DNA from 4 places in the Methylobacterium sp. WL7 genome. Region 1 is predicted to be linked to each of the others. Evidence: predicted binding sites of a transcription regulator. Region 1 holds the regulator's gene; each other region holds the start of a gene.
The links. Region 1 encodes PhoB, which activates phosphate uptake and scavenging genes when phosphate is short. Its sites were predicted from a motif close to TGTCATNNANCTGTCAT; they were not measured.
Positions count from the first base shown of each region.

Region 1 (5,620 bases):
CCTCCGCGATCCCCACGGTCGATCTCACCCGCAACCACGCCAACGAGGGCGGTGCGGTCCGGATCGCCGTGAAGGGCCTCAACTTCTACTACGGCAGCTTCCACGGGCTGAAGAACGTGGACATCAACTTCCACGACCGGCAGGTCACGGCCCTAATCGGACCGTCCGGCTGCGGCAAGTCCACCCTGCTGCGCTGCTTCAACCGGATCTACAGCCTCTACCCGGAGCAGCGGGCCGAGGGTCAGATCATGCTCGACGGCCAGAACGTGCTCGATCCGTCCGTCGACTTGAACGATCTGCGCGCGCGGATCGGCATGGTCTTCCAAAAGCCGACGCCGTTCCCGATGTCGATCTACGACAACGTGGCCTTCGGGCTGCGCCTTTACGAGAAGCTGCCGAAATCCGAGCTCGACGGGCGGGTGGAGCAGGCTTTGCGCAAGTCCGCCCTCTGGGACGAGGTGAAGGACAAGCTGCGCCAGGCCGGCACCGGCCTCTCCGGCGGCCAGCAGCAGCGCCTGTGCATCGCCCGCACCGTGGCCCAGAGCCCGGAGGTTATCCTGTTCGACGAGCCAACCTCGGCGCTCGACCCGATCTCCACGGGCCGCATCGAGGAGTTGATCGAGCAACTGCGCGACGAATTCACCATCGTGATCGTCACGCACAACATGCAGCAGGCTGCCCGCATCTCGCAGTTCACCGCCTTCATGTATCTGGGTGAGTTGATCGAGTTCGGCCCGACCAACCGGATGTTCATGAATCCTGTCGAGCAACGCACCCAGGATTACATCACCGGCCGGTTCGGCTAAGCAATTCGCTTAAGAGTTGAGTACCGGATCGGCACATGTCGACCCGCCGATTTCAAGACGAGGGGCCGCGCCCGATCGGAAGACGACCGGGCGCTACTCCGAGACATGCTGCGTTGATCTGGGAACATCGGCCTATTCCGATTGTTTGTCGTCGCATACCGAAAGCCGATCCGCTCCGCATCATGACGTGAACTACGCAAGGGACTGGGTACCGGGAAACGCACATCGGTATCCGTGATCGCAGCGGCGGGTTTCCGCCAGACCTCGCGGATCAAGGTTTGCGGGACGCCATCGAAGGATCCACCATGCCCGGCCATATCGTCAGTTCTTACGACACCGACCTGGATGACCTCCGCCGCTCGATCTCCGAGATGGGCGGCGTCGCCGAGAAGATGGCCGCCGAGGCGACCGACGCCCTGGTCCGCCGGGACGATACGCTCGCCCAGGCGGTGATCCTCGCCGACAAGCGCCTCGACGCGCTCCAGCGCGACATCGAGGAGCGGGCAGTCCTGCTCATCGCCCGGCGCCAGCCGCTGGCGATCGATCTGCGCGAGACCATCTCGGCGATCCGCGTCTCCGGCGATCTGGAGCGGATCGGCGATCTCGCCAAGAACGTCGCCAAGCGGGTCGTCGCGATCTCCGATCAGGCGCCCGCGCAGAAGATCGTGCTGGGCGTGCGCCATATGAGCGACCTGGCGGAAGCCCAGCTCAAGGACATCCTCGACGCCTATGCCAGCCGCGACATCAAGGCGGCCTACGATGTCTGGGAGCGGGACGGCGAGATCGACGCCCTGTACAATTCGCTGTTCCGCGAACTCCTCACCTACATGATGGAAGATCCGCGCAACATCTCGTTCTGCACGCACCTGCTGTTCTGCGCGAAGAACGTCGAGCGCATCGGCGACCATACGACCAACATCGCCGAGACGATCCACTACCTCGCCACCGGCGAGACGCTGGCGGGGGAGCGGCCGAAGAACGACGCGTCGAACTATGCGACGGTCGGGCCCTCCGCCCCGGCCCCGTGACATGCGGGTCGCGGTGCCTCTGCAGCGCGCACTCCACCTCGTGGGACAAATCCCGAGTGGAGTGGCGCGTGGGTTGAGGGATTGCGGCGCCTACTGCACCATCGGCGCGTCCGGGCCCTCCGGCGCGGTTGAGTCGATGCGTGCCGAATTCGGAACAGGTTATCGAACGTGAGCATGCAAGTCCTGATCGTCGAGGACGAGGAGGCGTTGACCACCCTGCTGCGCTACAACCTGGAGGCCGAGGGCTTCCTGGTAGATTCGGCGAGCCGCGGTGACGACGCGGAACTGCTCCTGGCCGAGCGCACGCCCGACCTGGTCCTGCTCGACTGGATGCTGCCCGGCCTCTCCGGCATCGAGCTGTGCCGTCGCATCCGGGCCCGACGCGAGACCGAGCGGCTGCCGGTGATCATGCTCACCGCTCGCGGCGAGGAGGGCGACCGGGTCCGCGGGCTCGGGACCGGCGCGGACGACTACATCGTCAAGCCGTTCTCGGTGCCGGAACTGCTGGCCCGGGTTCGGGCGCTGCTGCGCCGGGCCAAGCCGGCCCACGTCGCCGACCGTCTGGCCGCGGGCGACATCGAGCTCGACCGCTCCGGCCACCGGGTCCGACGCGCCGGCGAGGAACTCCATCTCGGACCGACCGAATTCCGGCTGCTCGAATTCCTGATGCTGGCGCCGGGCCGGGTGTTTTCCCGGGAACAGCTCCTCGATGGAGTCTGGGGCCACGACGTCTATATCGACGAGCGCACCGTGGACGTGCATGTCGGGCGTTTGCGCAAAGCGCTCAACGCCCCGCGGCAGGCCGACCCGATCCGCACCGTGCGGGGCTCGGGCTATGCCTTCGACGAAACGTTTTCCCTCGAAGCCTGAACCCTTCCTGCTCGTCGCAATCAGCGCACCAGCGCCGCGCTCTTGCCGGACGCGGCCGGCACCGCCTCCAAGGCCGCCAGCACCGTTCCCTCGGTGAGGATCTGCGGCAGCACCTGCGGCTCCCCAGCGCCCGTGTAGAGTAGGTACAGCGGCACGCCGCTGCGCCCATGCGCCTCAAGCAGGCGGGTGATCTCGGGGTTCTGGTTGGTCCAGTCGCCCTTCAGGTAGGTGACGCTCCGATCCTTCATGGCGGCCCGCACGGCCTTCGTGGACAGCGAGGTCGTCTCGTTGACCGCGCAGGTGATGCACCAGGCGGCGGTCATGTTCACGAAGACCGGCCGCCGCGCGTTCACCAGGGCGTCGAGACGCGCCTGCGTGAACGGCTCGACGCCGTCGGCGGCGGCCTGGGCGGCGGGCACGGCCCGGTCGCGATCGAGGCTCAGGGTCAGCGCCGCGACGGCGGCGACCGTGAGCAGCGCGACGCCCTGGACGATGGGGCCGACCCGCGGGGCCGCGGCGCGTCCGTGCTCCCAGGCCCAGGCCGCGAAGCCCACCAGCACGAGGCCGATCAGCGCCGCCAGCAGCCCCTGCGGGCCGACCTGCTGGGCCAGGACCCAGATCAGCCACGCCACCGTGGCGTAGACCGGGAAGGCCAGAACCTGCTTGAGGGTCTCCATCCAGGCCCCCGGCCGCGGCAGCGCCCGCAGGGCCGGCGGCCACAGGGTCAGCGCTAGGAAGGGCAGGGCGAGGCCCAGGCCCAGGCAGGCGAACACCGCAAGCGCGACGCCGGCGCTCTGGGTCAGCGCGAAACCCACGGCCGAGCCCATGAACGGCGCCGTGCAGGGGGTCGCGACCAGGGTCGCGAGCACGCCCGTGAAGTACGAGCCGCTCAGGCCCGAGCGCCGGGCCAGCCCGTCGCCGATGCCGGCGAGCCGTCCGCCGACATGGACCACCCCCGACAGGCTCAGGCCCATGGCGAGCAGCAGATAGGCGAGCCCGGCCACCACGGAAGGCGATTGCAGCTGGAAACCCCAGCCGATCGCGGCCCCGCCGCCCTTGAGGGCGAGCAGCAGGCCGGCGAGGCCGAGGAAGCTCGCCAGCACGCCCGCCGTGTAGGCGAGGCCGTGCAGGCGCACGCGCGCCGCGCTCTCGCCGGCATGCCGCACGAGGCCGAGCACCTTGATCGACAGGACGGGGAAGACGCAGGGCATCAGGTTGAGGATCAGCCCGCCCAGGAAGGCCAGGCCCGCCGCGGTCGCCAGGGTCAGCGCGTCGAAAACCGGGGCGACCGGTTGGGCTGCGGCGGAAGCCTCGGGCGCAGCCGCAGGGGCCGGCAGCACCGGCTCGTCCCCGTACGCGAAGGCGAGGCGGTGCGTGCCGCCGCCGGTCTCCTCGTCCACGGTGAGCACGCCCGGCAGGGCCGCCGGTGCCGGATCCGTAGGGGTGCTCCGGGCGAGGGTGAGGTGCAGTCCGGATTCGTCGACGCGCATCACCTGGGCGGCGGCGTTATCGATCGCGGTCTCGGAATAGGGGAAGAACGATGCGGCCTTGATGGTCTCGGGCTTGAGGCCGGGCGCGGCGAAGTCGAGCTGCAGGGTGTCGCCCTGACTCGAGAGTTGCAGCGGCCAGAGCGCCGGGGTGGGCAAGGCGGTGCGGGCGCGCTCGAACAGGGCGGCCTGCTCGGCATCGGGCCGGGGCTCGCCCACCGACAGGGTGAGGGCGAGGTCGGCGGAGCCCGGGACGCATTCGGTCTCGCAGACCAGATAGGTCAGCTTGGCCTGGATCCGCACCGGATCGGCCGGGTCGAGGCTCGGCGGCGGCGTGACCGGCACGAGCAGGGTGACCTCGCCCTCGTATCCGTAGTTCATCAGCGTCGCGATCGCGATGCGCTCGGGGGCCGGCCACCGGATCGCGCCCGCGTTAAAGCCCGCCGGCAGGGTCCACGTCACCTCCGGCGGCAGGCCGGAATCGCCCGGATTGCGCCAGTAGACGTGCCAGCCCGGCTTCACCTGCATCCGCACCGCCAGGGTGAACGGCTGCGCCCCGGCCACCGCGACCGGCTCGGCCACGAGGCTCGCCCGCACGAGGTCGGGCGGCGTGCGGAACCCCTGCGCGGACGCAGCCGACAGGCTCGCGGCGAGCATCAGGAGCAGGAAGGCGAGGCGGCGGATCATGCTGTCCCTTCGCGCGCGGGGCCGTCGCGGTTTCACCCGGATGTCTTCGGGACCGGCGCGGGCTTTTCCGTGACGAGGCCTCTTATAGCGCGGGGGTCAGCGCCCTGTCCTCCGCTCAGCGCGGTGAGGCCGAGACCATGACGCCGCTGGGATCGCTCAGCGGGGCTCGAACAGGATGAGATTGAGGAACGCCCGTCGCTGATCCGCCCTCAGATGGGCCAGCCGGTTGACCGCGGATCGGGCCGTCTGGAGGGCCGCCCGCGCGTCGGTTTGCATAGAACGACAGGGACGGATCGTAGTCGGCGGCGTGCCGCTTGTCCTGCAACTCAATTACCGGCCGGGCTATCGTTCGCATATAAACATCGAACCCGCCGATGGGTTCGCAAGATTTGATCTTCTGTTCGAGATTTTTTCAATTTATTCGCATAGAATTCTCAATCGCTGATGGGATATTGAGCGATAGGCCAGGGTCCCAATAGGACTTCCTCGCACGCTTCTGCCGACCACCTCATCAACTGCGGCAGTCAAGATCGCGTGAAACAATCCGTAGTAGACATTCGAAAATGCCCGACGCAACTCGGCTTGACGTAACGAGCCACGATCGATTTGAAGAAGAAAAGCATCTGCCTGTACGAACAGATGGTCAGGATTAATCAGCGTCAAGTTCGTCAAGCTCGCGCTGTTCAGCGTACTGGACGACGATACGCAACGGCTCGCCCGCCTTCCGCAAAGCTTGGCTGAT
Region 1 is NZ_VRVG01000024.1:21,325-26,944, reverse strand. It holds gene pstB (phosphate ABC transporter ATP-binding protein PstB) at 1-806, shown strand, start outside; gene phoU (phosphate signaling complex protein PhoU) at 1,112-1,834, shown strand; gene phoB (phosphate regulon transcriptional regulator PhoB) at 2,009-2,704, shown strand; gene FV233_RS09140 (protein-disulfide reductase DsbD domain-containing protein) at 2,725-4,878, opposite strand; gene FV233_RS09135 (hypothetical protein) at 5,528-5,620, opposite strand, start outside.

Region 2 (5,620 bases), on a different contig from region 1:
GACCGCGATCTGCCGGGCACGCTCTGAGACCCGTCCGACCTGACCCGAGATCTCCTGGATCGCGCCGTTCATCTGCTCGGAATTCGCCGCCACGGACGAGGCCTTCTGCCTGGCGGCATCGGCCGACTGCGTCAGCCCCTCGGCCGAATGCTGCATCTCGCGGATCGCCGAGCCCACGGCATCGACGACACGGCTGACGTCGGTGGACATGTTCACCTGCGCGGATACGACGGCCCAGGTCAGCATCGGCCCGATGTAATTGCCCTTCCGGTCGTTGACGGCGGTGACCTGCAGGTCGAGCGTCTCCGGCCCCACCTTGATCTTGGTCCGGTGCGGCAGCCGGCTCGCATCCGCCAGCATGTTGCGCTGGTGATGCGGGTTCTTGTGGAACACGTCGAAGGAGTGGTCGAGCATCTCGTCGACCTTGATCGGCAGATATTGCTCGAGCGGCCCGAGGGTCCGCCGCGAGGTGGCGTTCAGGTAGTTGATCTTGAACTCGTTGCGGGGATCGGCCGTCATCACCGCGACCGGCATGTTGTCGATCATCGACATCAGCCGATCGATATCGTTCTTCTTGGCCGAGATGTCGGCCGCGAACTTGACCACCTTCACCGGCTTGCCGTGCGCGTCGAGGACGGGGTTGTAGGTCGCCTCCAGCCAGACCTCCGCACCGTTCTTGTCGATGCGCAGGAACTCGCCGGTGACGTACTGGCCGTCCTTCAGCTTCGACCAGAACTCCGTGTACTCTGGCGACTTGGCAAACATCGGTTCGACGAAGATGCGATGATGCTTATCCCGTACATCAGCCAGGGTGTACTTCATCAAGCTTAAAAAATTCTGGTTGGCGTTGAGGACTTGGCCGTCCATCGAGAATTCGATGATCGCCAACGACCGGTCCAAGGCGTCAAGCTTGGCCTGCGCCTCGTTGTAGACGGTTCTCTTGAACATATCGGTGCTCACGCTGCTCCCGCGGGCATATGGCCAAGATTGGGTTAAATTTTATCTAATTCGACAGTTTTTGAGACGGAATCCTATATTGATCGAAAACGGAAGAAAATATTCGTGCCACATCAATTATAATATTTTCTGATTATGGGTGTCGATTTGTATTGATGATGGTTTTTTGCTGATAATCTGGCGAATATCAGAACCAGCCTCGGCTTCGAAAATAAACGATGGGAGCCAGAGCGCTGATCAGGATAAGCGCGAGGGCGTAGGGATAGCCGTATGCCCAGTCCAGCTCCGGCATGTGCTTGAAGTTCATGCCGTACATCGAGGCGATCAGGGTCGGCGGCACGCCCACCACCGAAACCACTGTCAGCACCCGGAAGACGTTGTTCTGCTCGATGTTGATCAGTCCCAACGTGGCGTCGAGAAGGAACTGAACGTTCTCGGCGAGCCGCGTCTCGAACTCGTCCAAGGAGTCGATGTCGCGCCGGATCGTCTCGAAGCGGCCGTCCTCGGGCAGGCCCAGTCCGTCGCAGGCGGCCGACACGAACGGCACGATCCGCTCCAGGCCGAGCAGACTGGCTCGGATCTTCCCCAGGACCTTCCCGCGGTTGCTGATCCCGCGCAGGATCCGCCGCAGCGCCAGGTCACGGCGGCGGGGCGGCGGGCGTTCCAGCCGGCGGCGGTCGGCGCCGCGGACATCGAAATCGAAGATCCGCGTGGACAGCGTGTCGAGTTCGGAGGCCATGTCCTCAAGGGCGTCCGCGAGGCTGTCGACCAGTTCCTCAAGGATCACGATGAAAATCTCGCTCGGCGCGACGCTGCCGTCGCCGTCCGCGATGCGCTTCTCCGACGAGTCGATCGCGCGCATGTCGTGGAACCGGATCGTGACGAGGTGATCCTTCGACAGGAGGAACCCCAGCGGCTTCAACTGGGAATCACTGCGCTCGAAGGTGATCATCGGCGTCGAGAGCGACAGCCCGTCCTTCACCCGCCGCAGCCGGCTGGAGGATTCCACCTCCGACAGGGCGGCCCGGGACGGAACGCGCAGGCCGGTGGCCGCTTCCACGGCGGCGGCCTCCTCGGAGGTCGGGTCCTTCAGATCGAGCCAGACGGCATTGCCGGGGATCGGGCTGCCGCATTCAGGCGTCACCGCGCCTTCGGGTCCGTGCAGGCTCAGCATGAGGGCGCGTTGTCCTAGGGGAAATCGGGGCCGATGCCCCGTCATCGCGCCGTCGCGCAGGGGTGCGACAGCCTTGACTCGAAACCACGCGAGGGCTATCTCGCCGCCGTCATTGGCACTCGCCAAGACAGAGTGCTAACAGTCGGGTTTGGGAGCGGTCGCGCAGGCCGCATCAACGCCAACTGCAGACCTGAAGCAAGAGGGCAGCTCATGAAGTTCCGTCCGCTGCACGACCGCGTGGTCGTCCGTCGCATCGAGAGCGAGGAGAAGACCAAGGGCGGCATCATCATTCCGGACACCGCCAAGGAGAAGCCGCAGGAAGGCGAGATCGTCGCCGTCGGTCCCGGCGCTCGTGACGAGCAGGGCCGCGTCAACGCGCTCGACGTGAAGGCGGGGGACCGCGTCCTGTTCGGCAAGTGGTCCGGCACCGAGGTCAAGATCGACGGTCAGGACCTCCTGATCATGAAGGAATCCGACATCATGGGCGTCGTCGCCCTCTGATCGGATCCCTGTTTCCCGCCCTTTGAGGCCGTTCGAGGCCTTGGGGTCCAACCCAATCACAAGAGGCAAACCATGGCAGCGAAAGACGTTCGTTTCTCCGCCGACGCCCGCGATAAGATGCTGCGCGGCGTCGATATCCTCGCCGACGCGGTGAAGGTGACGCTGGGCCCCAAGGGCCGCAACGTCGTGATCGAGAAGAGCTTCGGCGCCCCGCGCATCACCAAGGACGGCGTCACCGTCGCCAAGGAGATCGAGCTCGCCGACAAGTTCGAGAACATGGGCGCCCAGATGGTGCGCGAAGTGGCCTCGAAGACCAACGACATCGCGGGTGACGGCACCACCACCGCCACCGTGCTGGCCCAGGCCATCGTCCGCGAAGGCGCCAAGTACGTCGCCGCCGGCATCAACCCGATGGACCTGAAGCGCGGCATCGACCTCGCCACCGCCGCCGCGGTGAAGGACATCATCGCGCGCGCCAAGAAGGTCTCGACCTCCGACGAGGTCGCCCAGGTCGGCACGATCTCCGCCAACGGCGACAAGGAGATCGGCGAGATGATCGCCCACGCCATGCAGAAGGTTGGCAACGAGGGCGTGATCACGGTCGAGGAGGCCAAGACGGCCGAGACCGAGCTCGACGTCGTCGAGGGCATGCAGTTCGACCGCGGTTACCTGTCCCCGTACTTCATCACGAACGCGGAGAAGATGGTCGCCGAACTCGAGGATCCCTACATCCTGATCCACGAGAAGAAGCTGTCGTCGCTGCAGGCGATGCTTCCGGTGCTCGAGGCCGTGGTCCAGACCGGCAAGCCCCTGTTGATCATCGCCGAGGACATCGAGGGCGAGGCGCTGGCCACCCTCGTGGTGAACAAGCTGCGCGGCGGCCTGAAGGTCGCGGCCGTGAAGGCGCCGGGCTTCGGCGATCGCCGCAAGGCGATGCTCGAGGACATCGCGATCCTGACCAAGGGCCAGATCGAGGAGACCACCTCGGACTACGACCGGGAGAAGCTGCAGGAGCGCCTGGCCAAGCTCGCGGGCGGCGTCGCGGTGATCCGCGTCGGCGGCGCGACCGAGGTCGAGGTCAAGGAAAAGAAGGACCGCGTCGACGACGCCCTCAACGCCACCCGCGCGGCCGTCGAGGAAGGCATCGTCCCGGGCGGCGGCACCGCGCTGCTGCGCGCCAAGAAGGCCGTCGCCGAGCTGAAGAGCGATGTTCCGGACGTCCAGGCCGGCATCAAGATCGTGCTGAAGGCGCTCGAGGCCCCGATCCGTCAGATCGCCCAGAACGCCGGCGTGGAAGGCTCGATCGTGGTCGGCAAGATCACCGACAACACCTCCTCGGAGACCTACGGCTTCAACGCCCAGACCGAAGAGTATGTCGACATGATCCAGGCCGGCATCGTCGACCCGGCCAAGGTCGTCCGCACCGCCCTGCAGGACGCGGCTTCCGTCGCCGGCCTGCTGGTCACCACGGAGGCGATGGTGGCCGACGCCCCGAAGAAGGACGGCGGCGCCCCCGCGATGCCGGGCGGCGGCGGCATGGGCGGCATGGACTTCTAAATCCACGCCAACCATCGAGCTGACGAAGGGGGTCGCCGAAAGGCGGCCCCTTTTTTCGTTGGTGCGACACGGTCCCCTCACGCTCCCGCGTTAGTCCCGGCTTTCATGAGGGACGGCCGTGCGATGGCTGCAGAATGGTCTTCGCGTGCGAGATCAGCCTCGATTTGGGCAGCCAGCGTGAAGAAGCGCTGGCGGACCTCGGCGGCAAACGGATTCGATCGCTCGATCGCCTCGAAGACTTCCGGGGCGTCGTGCCGGACCATGTCGACCGCCTGCATGTGCAGTGAAAAGCTCCGCGTGGTCATATGAGTGGGAAGCGGCTCCATGGCGACGAGCACCCGCGCGATCAGATGCGTCAGGCCTTGCACCGCCGCGGCCTCGCGGTCGTGAGCCTCCGGCGTCGTGACGATCACCTTCAGTCTCAGCACCGTCCGGAGAAAAGCCGCAGCACGACGCCCCCGCCGTCCCGAGACAGCACACACCGCGATCTTCAGGCCGACGATCCCGCCGACGGCACTCTGGGGGCCGAACAGGGGATGGGTTCCCAGGATATCGACGCCGGCCGGTAATCCCGCCCGCATGATCGCGACCGGCATCATCTTCACTGAGCCGACATCGACCACCAGGGTCCCCGGTCTGAGGTGGGGGGCTATCGCGGCCACGACATCGGACAGGCGGGAAACCGGAACGGCCAGGATGACGACGGGGCAGCGTGCCGCCGCGATCAAGTCCGTTCGCACGGCGCCGTAGGTCGGGGAATCGGCCTCGGCCGGGCGGGGATCGTACACGCGCAGCGCCATGTGCGGCGCGAGATGCTGAGCGATCAGGCGACCGAAAGCGCCGAAACCGATGATCCCGACGGCGGGGCGGCCTTGAGTTGTTTAAGAGAATGACACGGTGACCTCGGGCAGGCGCGAGGTCGGCGGATCATGATGAGGTGCAACCGCCGACGACGCAGCGGTTGGGCATGATAAGCAAGCCGCCGCTATGAAAGCGGCGGGCGATAGGATGCGGTGAACGGCAAGCTTAGCATGATGACGGCCGTCTATGCCGTGCCACCTTGCTCGTCAACAAGGCCGCATCGATGCCGGGACAGGGCTGGTCGTGCACTTTTCTCAGACGTTGCTCGATCAAAAGTCCCAGGCTTCACTGCGCCGGGCGCGCGTTTCCCTTCGCGTTATCTCGGAACCAAAAAAAACGGGACGGCTTGCGCCGTCCCGTCTGTCGTCGTGCCTATCGGCCTAAGAAGATAGAAGCCAGTCGCTGGAGCAGGCCCCGCGGTGCGGGCGGAGGCTCACTCTGTCCAGGACCGTCCCCAATCTAATTGGCGGCGAAGGGATGCTGGGCCGAGTTGCGCTGCTCGGTGACGGTCGAAGCCTTCGGCTCGCCGTTCACGGCGCGCTGGATCGAGAGCTTGGTGGCCTCGTAGTT
Region 2 is NZ_VRVG01000005.1:24,836-30,455, forward strand. It holds gene FV233_RS02395 (PAS domain-containing methyl-accepting chemotaxis protein) at 1-948, opposite strand, end outside; gene FV233_RS02400 (CorA family divalent cation transporter) at 1,145-2,131, opposite strand; gene groES (co-chaperone GroES) at 2,342-2,632, shown strand; gene FV233_RS02410 (chaperonin GroEL) at 2,705-4,189, shown strand; gene FV233_RS02415 (prephenate dehydrogenase) at 4,267-5,043, opposite strand; gene fae (5,6,7,8-tetrahydromethanopterin hydro-lyase) at 5,510-5,620, opposite strand, start outside.
Region 2: FV233_RS02400 (CorA family divalent cation transporter) is a predicted target of PhoB. The motif match lies at 2,171-2,187, and genes of this name have one in related genera.

Region 3 (5,620 bases), on a different contig from region 1:
GCGCCCTGGAGGCGGGACACCGTGTCCTCCGGCGTCCAGGTCGATTCGTGCTCGACGTAATCGTGCGGGAAGTTGAACGGTCGGACCGTCGCGTCGAGGGACTCACGGTCCAGGAACACGATCTTCTTGGTCATAGATCCCCTCTCGGGCAACGGGCGGCTTCCTCGGGATTCTTGTTCTTACTTGCGCGCCGGGGCGGGGCCGGCAACCCGGCCCCGCCCCGGCAGCGTGCATGGATCACGCCTTGTGAAGCGGATTCTCGCGCAGGTAGCTGGAGGCGGCGGCGACGCCGGAACCCGGCGTGACCTTCACGCCGCAATCCAGCAGCGCCATCTCGGCACCCGCGATGGCGCCCAGCAGCGACAGCTCGTTCAGGTCGCCGATATGGCCGATGCGGAACACCTTGCCGGCGACTTTGGACAGGCCGCTGCCGAGGGACAGGTTGTAGCGCTCATAGGCGTGGGTGATCACCTTGGCGGCGTCGACGCCCTCCGGCACCAGGATGGCCGTGACCGTGTCCGAGTTCCACTTGGGCTCCTTGGCGCAGGGCTTGAGGCCCCAGGCCGCGACCGCCTGACGGGTCGCCTCGGCGAGCACGTGATGGCGGTGGTAGATGTTCTCCAGCCCCTCTTCCTTCACGATCTCCAGCGCTTCGCGCAGGCCGTAGAGCAGCGGGAGCGCCGGCGTGTAGGGGAAGTAGCCCGTGGCGTTGGTGGTGAGCTGGTCCTTCCAGGCGAAGTAGACATGGCCGAGCCGGTCGTTCCGGCCGGCGCCGCCCTCGGCGATCTTCAGCGCCTTGGGGCTGATGCAGATCAGGCCGAGGCCGGCCGGCAGCATGAAGCCCTTCTGCGACCCCGCGATGGCGCAGTCGACGCCCCATTCGTCCATCTTGAACGGCAGCGAGCCGATCGACGAGATGCCGTCCACGAACAGCAGCGCCGGGTGGCCGGCGGCGTCGATCGCCTTGCGGACCGCGCCGACGTCGCTGGTGACGCCCGTGGCGGTCTCGTTGTGGACGACCATCACGGCCTTGATGGTGTGGTCCTTGTCGGCCCGCAGGGCCTCCTCGATCTTCTGCGGATCGGCGCCGGTGCCCCACTCCTCGTCCTGGACGATGACCTCGAGGCCGAGGCGCTGGGCCATGTCGACCCAGAGGTGGCTGAACTGGCCGTAGCGCGCGGTCAGCACCGTGTCGCCGCGGCACAGGGTGTTGGACAGGGCCGATTCCCAGATGCCGGTGCCCGAGGACGGGAACAGGATGATCGTCCCGTTGGTCGAGCCGAACACCATCTTGGCGTCCTGGAACAGCGGCTTCGTCAGCTCGGGGAAGCTCGGCGAGCGGTGATCCTCGGACGGCACGTGCATCGCGCGCAGGACGCGATCCGGGATGTTCGTGGGGCCCGGGATGAAGAGATGGTTGCGACCGGGGCGCCGGGTTGCGGCCATGGTGTTTCCTCCAAAAACTCTGTTGCGCGCGGGCGGACCCGCGCCGGTTTGTTCAAACGTTTTCGGCGCCTTCGGCGGCCGTCTCGAGCTTCCTGCGCGCGGTGCCGGCGGGCGCGGCACGCGCCGCGACTCCCGAACGTCATCCGTGTCATCCGTGGATCGGGGGGCTCAGCGGAGCGGCAGGCGGCGTCTTGCCGCTCGCGTCGCGGCGCGCCCCCGCGCCGGTCGCCTCCGAAATGCCGTCCCGGTCTACGGCGCCTCGTCTCAAGGCACCCTGGCCGCCCTCGCCGCCTTCCAGTCCGCGTCCGGCCCGGCTCATGCCGAGCCACCGGTCGTCTGGTATTATGAGGCGGCGAAGCTGGGAAGCAAAACCGGAAAAACTTCGGGATCTCGGTAAAAAAATTTTTTGTGCATCGCAACGTCAGCTATCCGCGTTTGAGGACTTCTGCTGCGGCGCACCAAGACACCCCACAGCGATTCGGGCCCGCGTCATCAAACTGAGACGTGATCGCGCTCTGGATCCCGGCACCGTTCGACCGCCGGGAGGGTGACGTGGCCGAGGAAGAGGAGATGCCGGTCCGGGTCCGGACGCTGTTCCTGTCCGACCTGCATCTCGGGACGCGCGGCTGCCAGGCCGGGCTCCTTCTGTCGTTCCTGAGGGATTACGACGCCGACACGGTCTACCTGGTCGGGGACATCGTGGACGGCTGGCAGCTGCGCTCTGGGTGGTACTGGCCGCAGGAGCACAACGACGTCGTCCAGAAGCTCCTGCGCAAGGTCCGCAAGGGCACCAGGATCGTCTACCTGCCGGGCAACCACGACGAGTTCCTGCGGGACTACGTCGGCACGAATTTCGGTGGCATCGAGATCGCCGAGACCGCGATCCACGAGGCGGCCGACGGGCGGCGCTACCTGGTGATCCATGGCGACCAGTTCGACATGGTGGTGCGGCACTCGCCCTGGCTCGCCCATCTCGGCGACGGCGCCTACACGCTGGCGCTGACCCTTAACACCGTGATCAACCGGATCCGGCGGCGCGCTGGCCTGTCCTACTGGTCGCTGTCGGCCTGGGCGAAGCTGCGGGTGAAGAACGCCGTCAGCTTCATCGGCCGGTTCGAGACCATCCTGGCCGAGGAGGCGCGCCGCCAGGGCGCCAACGGGGTGATCTGCGGGCACATCCACCACGCCGCCGACCGGGCGATCGGCGACCTGCGCTACCTCAACACCGGCGACTGGGTCGAATCCTGCACCGGCCTGATCGAGCATTACGACGGCCGGATCGAGGTGCTGCACTATCCCAGCATCCTGCGGGCGCGCGAGGCCGAAGCCGCACCGCGCCCCGTGGCGGGCCGGCGCGCGGTGGCGTGAGGAACCCACGCGTGAAGCTCCTCATCGCCAGCGACGCCTGGCACCCGCAGGTCAACGGCGTGGTCCGCTCCCTGGAGCAGATGGTCCGCCGGGCGCCCGAGCACGGCTTCGAGACCACGCTGCTCTCGGTGGCCGACTTCCGCTCCCTGCCCCTGCCCGGCTACCCGGAGATCCGCCTCGCCATGGCCGGGCGGGACCGGGTGGCGGAGCGCTGGGCGGCCGAACGCCCGAGCCACGTCCATATCGCCACCGAGGGACCGATCGGCTTCGCGGCCCGGCGGCACTGCCTGGCCAACGGCCTGCCGTTCACAACGAGCTATCACACGCGGTTTCCGGAATACCTCGCCGCCCGGCTGCCGGTGCCGGAGGCGTGGTCCTACGCGTATCTGCGCCGCTTCCACGGCGCGGCGCGCGGGACCATGGTCAGCACCGTCTCCCTGCAGGCGGAACTGGAGGCGAAAGGCTTCTCCCAGCTGATGCGCTGGACCCGCGGGGTCGACACCGAGCGGTTCCGGCCGGCCGCCCCCGGCGAGCCGCCGCCGACGGACCTCGCCGGCCTGCCCCGGCCGCTGTTCCTGTATGTCGGGCGGCTCGCCGTGGAGAAGAACCTCGCGGCCTTCCTGAGCCTCGACCTGCCCGGAACGAAGATCGTGGTCGGCGACGGGCCGGACCGGGCACGCCTGCAGGCCTTGGCCCCGGAGGCACGCTTCCTCGGCACCCGGACCGGGGCGGCGCTCGCGTCCGTCTACGCCGCCTGCGACGCCTTCGTGTTCCCGAGCCTCACCGACACGTTCGGCATCGTGCTGCTGGAAGCGATGGCCTGCGGCCTGCCGATCGCGGCCTTCCCGGTGCCCGGCCCCAACGACGTGCTGAGCGGGACCCGGGTCGGCATCCTCGACCAGGACCTGCGCGCGGCGGCCCTCGCGGCGCTTCGCCTGTCCCGGGCCGAGTGCCGGCAGGAGGCGCTGCGCCGGGGCTGGGACGTCAGCGCCGACCAGTTCTTCGGCAACATCATCGAGGCGCATGGCGGCCAGCGGGGGACCCGGAACGCCGCCTGAACGGTGACGGCGGCGGCGCGAGATGGCAGGACGGCGCCATCATGTCCGTTCAGAAACCGCCGCCCGCGAAACGAACAACACCCGCCCTCACCCAGCCGTTCGATCCGGCCCGGGCCGCGGATTATCCGGCGGTGATCGGCTGCGACGAGGTCGGGCGCGGCGCCCTGTGCGGCCCCGTGGTGGTGGCGGCGGTCTGGTTCGACCCGGCTGCGATCCCCCCGGCCCTGCTGGCGGCCCTCGACGACAGCAAGCGCGTGCCCGAACCGATCCGCGCGCATCTGGCGCCGCTGATCCGCGCCCATGCCCGGGTTGCCGTGGCGGCGGGTTCCCGGGCCCTGATCGACCGCATCAACATCCGCGCCGCGACCCTCGACGCGATGCTGCGGGCGGTGGCGCGCCTCGGGATCGCGGCGCCGGTCCTGGTCGATGGCCGGGACGCCCTGCCGGGCCTGCCGGGCCGGGCCGTGATCGGCGGCGACGGGCTGGTGCCGCAGATCGCCGCCGCCTCGATCGTCGCCAAGGTGTTTCGCGACGACCTCATGCGTCGCCTCGCCGAGCGCCATCCGGGTTACGGCTGGGAGCGCAACGTCGGCTACGGCACGGCCCTGCACCGCGCCGGCCTGACCACACTCGGCCGAAGCCCACACCACCGCCTCAGCTTCACCCGCGGGTTCGGCTAGGTTTCAAAAGGTCGAGATCTTTTGCGGATGCAGGGCAGCGCCCTGCAGTTCTCCGGGGCTCCGCCCCAGACCCCGCCAAAGGGCTCGCCCTTTGCAAACCCCGATTTTGCCGCCTTCGGACCGGATCACTGCGATGCGGGATCGCCAGGCAGCGCGTAGGCGACCACGTAGTCGCCGCGGTCGGGTGATTGGCGCGCGCCGCCGGCCGTGATCACGACGTATTGCCGGCCGGTCTTGGGCGACCTGTAGGTCATCGGCGCACCCTGGCTGCCCACCGGCAGGCGGCCCTTCCAGACCTCGCGGCCGGTCGCGGCCTCGAACGCCCGCAGGTAGTAATCCTGCGTCCCGGCGAAGAAGATCAGGCCCGAACCGGTCACCAGCGAGCCGCCGAGCGAGGGCAGGCCGATCGGGATCGGCAGGTGCATCTTGATCCCCAGCGGCCCGGTATCCTCCACCGTGCCAAGCGGGACCTGCCAGGCGATCCGGCGGGCCTTCAGGTCGATGGCCGTCAGCGTGCCGAAGGGCGGCTTCTGGCACGGGATGTTCAGCGCTGACACGAAGCGGTTGCGGACGGAGACGTAGGGGGTGCCGCGCATCGACGACAGGCCCATCTCGGTTCCGGCGGCCTTGCCGGTCTCGACCTGGTCCCGCGCGATCAGCCGGTTCCACAGGCCCAACCGCATGTCGTTCACGATCAGGTAGTCCCGGGTCATGTCGATCGCGGTGCTGCCCCAGTTCATGCCGCCGAGCGAGCCCGGCATCTGGAGGGCGGTGTCGAAGCCCGGCGGGGTGAAGGTCCCCGCGTGGCGCATGCCCTTGAACTGGATCCGGCACAGGAGCTGGTCGAAGGGCGTCGCCCCCCACATGTCGGCTTCCGTCAGGGTCTCGGCGCCGATCGACGGCATGTCCGAGTAGGGCTGCGTCGGCGCATAACGCTCACCCGGCACGCTGCCCTGCGGGACCGGCCGCTCGGTGATCGGCGCGATCGGGGCGCCGGTCTCGCGGTTCAGCAGGAAGATCTGGCCGTGCTTGGTCGCGGCGATCAGCCCAGGCACGGTGCCGCCCTTC
Region 3 is NZ_VRVG01000051.1:859-6,478, forward strand. It holds gene FV233_RS14750 (D-2-hydroxyacid dehydrogenase) at 1-134, opposite strand, end outside; gene FV233_RS14755 (aminotransferase class V-fold PLP-dependent enzyme) at 238-1,446, opposite strand; gene FV233_RS14760 (UDP-2,3-diacylglucosamine diphosphatase) at 1,999-2,814, shown strand; gene FV233_RS14765 (glycosyltransferase family 1 protein) at 2,826-3,872, shown strand; gene FV233_RS14770 (ribonuclease HII) at 3,914-4,552, shown strand; gene FV233_RS14775 (membrane-bound PQQ-dependent dehydrogenase, glucose/quinate/shikimate family) at 4,678-5,620, opposite strand, start outside.
Region 3: FV233_RS14760 (UDP-2,3-diacylglucosamine diphosphatase) is a predicted target of PhoB. The motif match lies at 1,934-1,950, and genes of this name have one in related genera.

Region 4 (5,620 bases), on a different contig from region 1:
GGCCTTGCTGGTGCTGCACGTGGCGGCCGCGCTGCGCCACCATCTCATCCTGCGCGACGGCGTGCTGTGGCGGATGCTGCCCGGCCGCGCCGCCGCGATGCCTCCCGAACCCCTGGACTCGACCCGATGACGCTGCGTCTTGCGTGCCTCGCCCTGTGCCTGTCGGCCGTCCTCCCGGGCGCCGTGCGGCCCGCCGCCTCCGCCGAGTGGGCGGTGGATCCGGCCAAGAGCGCGATCCGGTTCTCGGGCGTGCAGGTCGGGACCCCGTTCTCGGGACGCTTCGAGCGCTTCGACGCCCGGGTGGATTTCGACCCCGCCAAGCCCGAGGCCGGCCGCGCCACGGTGCTGGTCGATCTCGGCAGCGCCCGCACCGGCGATGCCCAGCGCGACGCGGCTCTGCCCCAGAAGGACTGGTTCGACGTAACCAGCGCCAGCCACGCGCGCTTCGAGGCCACCCGCTTCGTCGACAAGGGCCGGGGCGACTACGAGGCGGTCGGCGACCTGACCATCCGGGGCATGACGCGTCCGCTGACGCTGCCTTTCCACCTGGCGCTCGAAGGCCCCCAAGCGCATGCCACCGGGCATGTCGGCCTCGTCCGCACCGATTTCGGTGTCGGCCAGGGTGCCTGGGCCTCCGGACAATGGGTCGCCCTCGAGGTCGGGGTCGATATCGAGTTGGTCGCCACGGCCAAGCCCGCCGCTGCGGCCGACGGGCACTGACCGGTCCCGTCGCGTCCTACGTCCCCGGCTGGTCCTCGGATCCGGTGCCCAGCGCCCGCTGCACCATCACGCTGTCCGACCAGCGGCCGTACTTGAAGCCCACCGCCTTCAGGTAGCCGACGCGGACGAAGCCGCAGGTCTCGTGGAGGCGCAGCGACGCGGCGTTCTGCGCGTCGATGTAGCCGATCATTTGGCGGTAGCCGCCGGCCGCGCAGGCCTCGATCAGGGCCGGCAGGAGGCGGCGCCCGATCCCGGCATGGAGGTGGTCGGGATGCACGTAGATCGAGTGCTTGAGCGTGTAGCGATAGGCCGGGCGCTTCCGGAACGGCACCGCGTAGGCGTAGCCCGCCACCTGGCCGCCGCGCTCGGCGACGAGGTGGGGCAGGCGCTTCTTGCGCATGGTCTTGCGCCGGCGCTTCAGGTCGTCGGGCAGCAGGCGCGCCTCGTCGTCGAATTCGGCGACGTTGCCGACGCCCTTGCCGATATGGTGCTCGTAGATCGCCACCATCGCCTCGACATCCGCGTCCGAGGAGGCGCGGATGATGATGTCCGGGCTCGGCCGCGCCGGGATCGGGGCGCCCTCCTCGGGCTCGATCTCCATCAGGCGCCGTCCCGCACGACGTAGGTGTGGAAGCGGATCCGCCCGTCCGGCTCGACCTCGCGGTAGACCCCCTGGATCTCGGCCTCGAAGCCGGGGAACAGGTTGGCCGAGGCCTCGAACATCTTGAAATAGTCGAGCATCGGCTTCGCGCGGTCGTCCAAGCGCTCGCCCGGCAGGACGGTGCCGATGCCCGGCGGGTAGACCAGCATCAGGGTCGAGGCGATGCGCCCCTCGGCCTCTGCGATCGGCACGTAATCGACCTTGTTGCGGGTCAGCATCTGGGCGGCGCGCTTGGGCGGCATCACCATCTCGGGCAGGTGCTCGGGGGCGAATTGCCGACGCTGGAGCATGGAGGTGTTGGCCTCCCGGTGGAAGGCGTGGAACTCGGCGCAGAGGTCGCGCAGGCGCACGCCCCGGTAGCGGTTGGGCCGGCGGTTGACGAATTCCGGCATGGCCTCCTCGAGCGGCACGTTGTCGTCGTGATGCCGCTTGAACGCCACGAGGCCGGAGATCAGGGTTCCGGCCTTGGACGACTCGACGCCCGGCGTCAGCAGGAAGAGCAGCGAGTTCAGGTCGTTCTTCTCGGCCACGATCCGGTTCTCGCGCAGGTACTGCGCGACGATCGGGGCCGGCACGCCGTGGTCGGCATAGGCGCCGGTCCGCCGGTCGAAGCCCGGGGTGAGCACCGTGAGCTTGTTCGGGTCGGTGATCGCGTAGCCCGGCGCGACATGGGTGAACCCGTGCCAGCGGGCACCGGGCTTCAGTTCCCAGTGCCGCGGGTCGGAGGCGAGCTCGTCGGTGGGCACCTTCTCCCACGGCACCTCGGCCCCGTCGGCGGTGCTGGTCACGTCCGGCACGAACGGGTCGAAGAACCACCGCCGCAGCGGGTCGGCCTCGTTCTCCTCGAATTCCCGCCGGATCGCCCGGACCTTCTTGCGCCACTCGATCCCGAGCCGGATCGTGTCGTCCCACAGGATCATGCCCGATCGGCCCTTCATCATCTGGGCGCCGACATCGAGGGAGGCGAACAGGGGATAGAACGGCGAGGTCGAGGCGTGGACCAAAAAACTCTCGTTGAGGCGCTTGTGCTCCACGCGGCGGGTCTGGCCGCGGATATGGCCGTCGCGGGTGTGGATCTGCGAGGCCTGTGAGAAGCTCGCGAGCTGCTTGTGGGTCGATTGCGTGGCGACGATGCCCGGCGAGGTCTCGTCGAGGCCGGTGAGCCCCATGGCGAAGCGCCGGGCGAACAGCGGGTGGAACTTCATGAAGCCCGCCCAGGCCTCGTCGAACAGGATGTAGTCGCAGAGGTGGCCGATCCGCTCCAGGATCTCCTGCGCGTCGTAGATCGTGCCGTCATAGGTGCATTGCTCGATCACCGCGACCCGGAACGGCCGCTCCCGGCGCCAGGCCTCGGGGTCGGTGACAAGGGGGTTGGCACGGATCTTTTCCCGGATCCGGGTCTCGTCCAGGGCCTCGTGATAGATCGGACCGATCAAGCCGAAGGCGTTCCGGTCGGTCTCCAGGAAGATCGGGATGCCGCCGCCGAGGAACAGGGCGCCGTGATGGGCCGCCTTGTGGTTGTTGCGGTCGAACAGAACGAGGTCGTCCTCGGCCACCAGCGAGGACAGGACGATCTTGTTGGAAGCCGAGGTGCCGTTGAGGACGAAGTAGGTCTTCTCCGCCCCGAAGATCTTGGCGGCCTCCTTCTGGGCCTTGAGCGCGGGCCCCTCGTGGGTCAGCAGGTCGCCGAGGTCGAGCACCGAATTATCGAGGTCGTCGCGGAAGATCGCCTCGCCCAGATGCTCCACGAAGATCCGGCCGATGGGGGACCGGTTATAGAAGATGCCGCCGTTGTGGCCCGGGCAGGTCCAGAGCTGGTTGCCCTTCTCGGCATAGTCCACGAGCGCGCCGAAGAACGGCGTCTTCAGGGTCTCGGCATATTGCGTCACCCGGCTGACCAGGCCGCGGGCGATGAATTCCGGCGTCTCTTCCGCCAGGAAGATGTAGCCGTCGATGAAGTCCAGGAGCTCGACCGGGATGTCCTCCAGCCGCTTGCGGCGGACCATGATGACGATCGGCATCTCCAGGCCGCGCTTGCGCATCATGTCGATCAGCGCGGCGGCCTTGCCGTCGAGGCCGCGCTTGCCCCAGTCGACCACCATGCAGCCGATGGCGGCATCGGTCTGCACGGCGATCGCCGCGTCCTCGACCCGCCGGGCCCGCACCACCTCGAAGCCGCGATTCTCCACCGCCGCCAAGATCTGGGCGACGCGCGCGCCCTCCAGGTCGTCCGGATCGAAGGCGGGGGCGCACATCAGAACCGTGAAGCGACGGTGGAAATCCATAGGGCCTCTCAAAGCCTCGTAAGCAGCGAGTGGCTTTCTGGCCCATCTGCGACGTTTGCATGACGGTGAGCCGGATCGCGGCCGAAACCGAACGGAATCGGCGAACTCAGGCGCCGGTCGAGTCGCCGACCGCGCTACCGATCGCGCTACCGATCACCTGGGCCATCGGCCTGATGGCGATCCCCAGGGCGGCCAGGTCGGACCGCACCCGCGCGGCCATCGCGACCGCGCCCGGTGTGTCGCCGTGGACGCAGATGCTGTCGATTCGGGCCGGGATGCGTCGCCCGGACAGGCACGTGATGGCGCGGTCCTCGATCATCCGCACCACGCGCTCTGCCGCCTCGGCCGGATCGTGCAGGACCGCGCCCGGGAGCTTGCGCGAGACCAGGTTGCCGGTCTCGGCGTAAGCCCGGTCGGCGTAGATCTCCCGGGCCAGCGGCAAACCGAGCCGCTCGCCGGCCCGCTCGGTCTCGAGGCCGGGCATGACCACGAAGATCAGGTCGCGGTCCAGCGTCCGGATCGCCCGGGCGACCGCCAGGGCGAGATCCGCGTCCGCGTTGGCGATGTTGCCCAGCGCCCCGTGGGTCTTCACGTGCCGCACCGGGCAGCCGGCATCCTGGGCCAGCGCCAGGAGGGCGCCGACCTGGTAGAGCACGGCCTTCTCGACATCGGCCGGGCGCTCGCCGTGGATCGGGCGCCGGCCGAAGCCCCAGAGATCGAGGAAGCCCGGATGCGCCCCGGCCTGGACGCCGGCGCGGGCGGCGAGCGTCAGGGTCTCGTGCATGACCAGCGGGTCGCCGGCGTGGAACCCGCAGGCGATGTTGGCCGAACTGGCGATCGCCAGCATCCCGGCATCGTCGCCCAGGCGATAGACGCCGAAACCCTCGCCCATGTCGCAGTTCAGGTCGACGATCATCCGGGTCCCTCGCAGGCTCAGCGGCCGTGCGCATTCAAGGGTCGGACCAGTTGCTCTGCCTCCGAAGGGCTTGGGCGTTGCGCGAACGCTAAAATATCCACCCTGTCATTCCGGGGCGCCGCAGGCGAGCCCGGAATCTAGAAACACCGGTCGAGCAGGATCTTGCGCCGGTGGTGGCTCTGGATTCCGGGCTCCGCTGCGCGGCCCCGGAATGACAGGGTGGTTTATCCTGCGCTTATTGCGCTCACTCGGAGGCAGGTACGGTCCTCTACTGAAGCGGGTACCGGCTCAGAATATCGTCGGTCCGCTGGACGGTCTTGTCGTACTTGCAGGCGTAGAGAGCAGCGGTGGTGCCGCTGCCGTTGTTCCACTCGCTGAAGGTGAGGTCGCCGCAATCGGCGTCCCGGAAGGCGATCCAGGCGCGCTGGGCCGCCGTGAACTGGGCCTTCCAGGTCGCCTTGGCGTCCTGCGGACGGTCGTCCTGGTCGATGACCGACAGGGCCTTCCTGTAGGCGGCGTTGAGCTTCGCGTCGGCAGCGTCGAGGGCCTTGTGCAGGCAGGTCTGGGTCTCGGGTGTCGAGGTCGCGGCCTGGCACAGCTTGGCCGAGGGCTGGTCGGCCCGGGCGCCCGCGCAGGGAAGTGCGCAGGTCCAGAGCGTGGCAAGGGCGAGGATCCCGGCAGAGCCGGCGACGGTGAAGGGGTTCGAAGGCATCGCGGTCTCCCCGGAGGCGAATCAGGCCGGCGCGGATGCGCGGCCGGACCGCGGAACGCTGGCCGGAAAGGCATGAACACTTCTTTGGCATGCCGGAACGCTTGGACTGCCGGGCCTGACCGTCGACGGGGCGGTGATCTACACCGGGCGGCAGTATGTCGACCTCGCCAACAGCCAGGCGCTGCCGGGCTGGACGCGGCTCGATCTCGGCCTGCGCTACGCGACGACGATCGACGGGCGCCGGACCACCTTCCGGGCCAACGTGCTGAACGTCACCGGCACGCGGTACTGGACCGGAGTCGCCTCGTTCGGGACGTTTTTCCAGG
Region 4 is NZ_VRVG01000056.1:6,319-11,938, reverse strand. It holds gene FV233_RS15580 (cytochrome b) at 1-130, shown strand, start outside; gene FV233_RS15575 (YceI family protein) at 127-720, shown strand; gene FV233_RS15570 (GNAT family N-acetyltransferase) at 737-1,321, opposite strand; gene FV233_RS15565 (Orn/Lys/Arg decarboxylase N-terminal domain-containing protein) at 1,321-3,666, opposite strand; gene FV233_RS15560 (5-oxoprolinase subunit PxpA) at 3,773-4,582, opposite strand; gene FV233_RS15555 (lysozyme inhibitor LprI family protein) at 4,851-5,294, opposite strand; gene FV233_RS15550 (TonB-dependent receptor) at 5,428-5,620, shown strand, end outside.
Region 4: FV233_RS15565 (Orn/Lys/Arg decarboxylase N-terminal domain-containing protein) is a predicted target of PhoB. The motif match lies at 3,715-3,731, and genes of this name have one in related genera.